Regions from separate parts of the Geothermobacter ehrlichii genome, predicted to be linked through region 2. Evidence: riboswitches for the same ligand, from Rfam matches in the RefSeq annotation. Region 2 holds a riboswitch; the other holds the start of a gene.
What was found. A riboswitch is a leader RNA that binds a small molecule or an ion and turns the genes downstream of it on or off. The one in region 2 is predicted to bind molybdenum cofactor.
Positions count from the first base shown of each region.

Region 1: linked by a shared signal. The riboswitch ahead of EDC39_RS04070 (aldehyde ferredoxin oxidoreductase family protein) and the one ahead of EDC39_RS13635 (substrate-binding domain-containing protein) in region 2 are both predicted to bind molybdenum cofactor.

Region 1 covers NZ_VNIB01000003.1:18,192-20,386, reverse strand. Annotated here, with positions in the region: gene EDC39_RS04070 (aldehyde ferredoxin oxidoreductase family protein) at 1-868, opposite strand, end outside; molybdenum cofactor riboswitch at 890-1,006, opposite strand; gene EDC39_RS04065 (radical SAM/SPASM family putative metalloenzyme maturase) at 1,281-2,195, shown strand, end outside.
Region 2 covers NZ_VNIB01000016.1:4,421-6,615, forward strand. Annotated here, with positions in the region: gene EDC39_RS13635 (substrate-binding domain-containing protein) at 1-736, opposite strand, end outside; molybdenum cofactor riboswitch at 834-956, opposite strand; gene mobA (molybdenum cofactor guanylyltransferase) at 1,264-1,896, opposite strand; gene EDC39_RS13645 (formate dehydrogenase accessory protein FdhE) at 1,909-2,195, opposite strand, start outside.

The sequences.
Region 1 (2,195 bases), on a different contig from region 2:
CGCCGCGTTTGATCTCCAGCTCGGCCAGGGCCTCGCCGCTCAGTCTGGCGCCGCCTTCGAACACGCCCGAAGAGAAGTTGCGGGTCGGATAGCCGCCGGCTTCGTTGAGCACGTTGGTCAGCACGTTGGTTCCGTAGGCCGGCAGGCCTTCGCCGGTTACCGGGTGCTTGCGCAGCCCCTCGACGAACTTGCGGTTGGCATCGCGGAAGGCCTCCGGATTTTTCGGCGCCCGGGGCTTCTGCCCGGCGTCATCGAGGACAATAGCCTTCACCCTTTTCGAACCCATGACCGCACCGACGCCGCCGCGACCGCAGTGACGGGTGGGACGCAGCTCCGGATCGGTGCAGGCAATGGAGGCAGCGAGCATCAGCCGCTCGCCGGCCGAACCGATCGACATGTAGGCCACCTTGTCGCCGTACTCGCCGCGCAGCTTTTCGATCAGAGGATAGTTGTCGAGCAGTTTCAGGCTGTTATCGACCTCGACCCGCACCTCGTCCGGGGTGACGATGATCTTGTAGAGATCGTCCCCGGCCGGCTTGCCCTCGATAACGATGGCGGCGTAACCGATCCGCGCCAGCACCTGGGCGGCCTGGCCGCCGGCATTCGACTCCTTGATGGTGCCGGTCAGCGGACTCTTGCAGCCGACCGAAAGCCGCCCGGTCATGGCCCCGGTCGAACCGCTCAACATGCCGGGCGCAATCACCAGCTTGTTCTCGGCCCCTAGGGGATGGCAGAGAGGATCGACCTCCCTGCTGACGATCAGTGAGGTAATCGCCCGTCCGCCGAGACCGGCATATTCTCCGACCGGCTCGGTCGTGACTTTCGGACCACCTTCCGCCCCCATGTCGATTCTGACGATCTTGTCCATTTACAACTCTCCTTTGACGCTAAAAAGACCAGTCCCTCTCCTTTCCACCAGGGAGGCGGAGCCGTTTCCGGCCCAACCCATCGGCCCTTCGCCATAGGCAATCCCCTTAGGCAGCCGGGCTCGGAGTCAAACTCTCTTTACATGGGTGTTGAAAAACGTAATGAGGGCGGGCAAGACAAGGCGAAAACGGCTGACAAAGCGCAGTTTACATACCAGTAAATGAGCATTTTGAGGCCGTTTTCAACACCGTATCGCCAACCGCAACAGTTTTCAACAACCTATTAAAGCATGAACAAAACACAAGCATACCTTGAAAATGAGATTTGGCACCTTCGTCGATTAAAATTCCCGCTCTTTACTCAGCGGACCTACCTCCGGCATACTGAGATCTCTCCCGCAGCAAGGAGCACCGATGTCGTTTTCGAATCCCCGCCAGACACAGCCGCCCCCCGCTTTTCGCGACCATCCCGGCAAGCTGTTCGTCGAGCTCACCTCGCACTGCAACCTCGGCTGCGCCATGTGCGTCAAGCAGGCCCCGGGTGGCCGGATCCAGGAGGGGGAGATGAGCGCCGAGACCTTCAGCGCACTGCTGCCGGCCATGAAGCAGCTGGAGGCGCTGGTCCTGAACGGCATCGGCGAATCGCTGCTGCATCCCCGGATCGACGAGTTCATCCGCCTGGCCCGCCGGCAGATGCCCGAACACGGCTGGATCGGCTTTCAGAGCAACGGGCTGCTGCTCGACGAAGCGCGCGCCCGATCCCTGGCGGCGGCCGGCATCGATCGAATCTGCCTGTCGGTCGACGCCAGCTCGCCCGAGGCTTTTCGCACCCTGCGCCAGGGGGGCGAGCTGCAGGCGGTCGAACGGGCCTTCGCCGCCCTGCGGGCCGCGCGGACCGAACGCCCCGGCCTTGCGATCGGCATCGAGTTCGTGCTGATGCGGCAGAATCTCCACCTGCTCTGCGACACCCTGCGCTGGGCCGCCGCCCGGGGGGCGAGCTTCGCTCTGGTCAGCCATCTGCTTCCCTATGACGAAAGCAGCCGCGGCGAGAGCCTCTATCCCGACTGCACCGAAGCGGCCCTGGAGCTGTTCGACCGCTGGCGGCAACGGGGAAAGGCCCAGGGAATCGACATCGAGCGCTACCACCGGGTCGCCTTCAAATTCTCCCGCAGCGTGGATGAGCAGCGGGTCGTCGATCTGGTCGAGGGGATGAAGGCCGAGGCGGAAGAGAAGGGGGTCTTTTTCGATCTGAAAAAGCTGCTGCAAATCGACCGGGCCCTGCTCGACCGGGTGGCCGCCATCTTCCGAAAAGCCGAACGGCTCGCCGCC
Region 2 (2,195 bases):
CCTCGGCCGAGGTCAGAAAATCCATGAATTTCCGCGCCAGCTCGACCTTGACGTGCGGATGTCGGGCCGGGTTGACCATGATGACACCATAGGGATTGAACAGGCGCCGGTCCCCCTCGACCAGAACCGCAAGCTCGATCTTGCCCCGGTAGGCAAGGAAGGTGCCACGGTCGCTGAGCGTGTAGCCCTGCCGCTCATCGGCCATGGTGAGCACCTCACCCATGCCGCGACCGGCCTCCAGGTACCAGTCGCCCCTCGGCACGACACCGGCGGCCTGCCAGAGCTGCTTCTCCCGGGTATGGGTGCCGGAATCGTCGCCGCGCGAGACGAAGGTCGCCTTCGCCCGGGCGATCCGGCGCATGGCCATTGCGGCATCCGCGAGTCCGGCGATGCCGGCCGGATCGTCCTTCGGCCCGAGAATGACGAAATCGTTGTACATCACGTCGCGCCGGTCGACGCCGTAACCGGCGGCGACGAACTTGTCTTCCTTGCTGCGGGCATGCACCAGGACCACGTCGACATCCCCGGTCTCGCCAAGCTTGAGGGCCTTGCCGGTGCCGACGGCGATGACGTCGACCCGGCAGTTGTTGGCCTGCTCGAACGGTGGCAGCAAAACGGCCAGCAGACCGGAATTCTCGGTCGAAGTGGTGGTCGCCAGACGCAGATGCTCGACGGCAAAGGCGGGCACGGCCAGAAAAACAATCAGAAGCAGCATGGTCTGCAGCCAGATTTTCATCCCATCTCTCCTTTCGGCGGGTCGTGGCTTCAGGCATTCAGGCAGTAAAAAGACCCCAATCCGCATGGAAAGAGGCCCTCTTCCGCCGCGCCCAAAAGTCGCGCCGGCCAGCTCTCCTTTCCAAACGTGGGAGGCACGGCCGTTTCCCGCCGTACCCATTGGCCGTCCACCCTGGGGCCACAGACCCTTTAGGTGAAACGGCTCGGAGATTCACTTGGTTCTGTTTTCCGGGTCGGTGGCGTCCACCTTCATGACCGAACGAACCTCAGCCCCCAGTAAAACAGTATTTTGTTACCATAATAGCCTGTAGTTTTTCATTTTGCACCCTTTTTTCGTCACCCAGGTAGATATGGATTTCCATCGCTCCTCCGGTCCGCCATACCGAAGCTCCTGTCTGCCATCCCTCGCGACAGATGCTGCCCAGCCCTTCCGGGCTTTATCTTTCATGTGTGTTTGAAAAGGGAACAAGAAAGGAAGGAATCCGGGCCTGTCGCCCCTGAACCTGAATCAGGCTGAAGAAAAAAACCTCACTGGCCCACCATGCCGTCGTTGCCGGCAAGCACGGTCCGGCGCAGGGCAAAATAGTCCTGTGGCGTATTGACGTTGAGAAAGGAGAGCCCCTCCGGGTCATGGCGCCGCCAGACCGCGGGCGACATTTCCGCCACCCTGACCGCCGGAAAGAAATCGACGATGCGACGGCCGCCTTTTCGCAGAATCCTTTCCATGGCCGGCAGGCAGGCCTTGCGATAGCAGGCGTGCAGCGGCTCCAGTCCTGAAGCTGTTCGTGGAACGTGAACATCCCACCGGTTCGTCCGGCAGATATGGCGAATCAGTTCCGGCCGCAGAAAGGGCATGTCGCAGGCAACGACGAAAATCTGCGGGCTGCGGGCATGACGCAGACCGGCGTGAATTCCCGCCAGCGCCCCCCGGCCCCGGTAGACGTCAGGCACCTTGCGGCACGCAATGTCGGCATAGAGTTCGGGCGCATTGGTGACGATCAGGACCTCATCGAAAAGCTCCGCCATCAGCCGGAAGATGCGTTCGATGAAACGTTCGCCGTCCAGCGGCAGCAGTGACTTGTCGCTCCCCATGCGCCGGCTCTCGCCACCGGCCAGGACAATCCCGGTTGTCGCGGGAACGATGTCGCTCACGGCCATCATGCCGCACCTCCTTCAGCAACCCGTTGTTTCCTTCTTGCCGCGACTGAATCCTTCCCTGGCAGCCAGCACATCGAGCTGCAGCGTGGCGGCATCCTCGACTTCCAGTGGCAGCCCCTCACCCCTCTGGCGGCTGTCGACCACCTTCAGGTAACCGCTGCAGCTGCGACAGACATCGACCCTGCAGCCGGGCTCGCCGTCGACGGTGAAATAGGCGAGCGTCTCGTGGTCGGTGTTGCCGCAATGAATGCAGGTCAAACGATGAAACGACCACTGATGGCCGCAGAGACTGCATTGCAGCA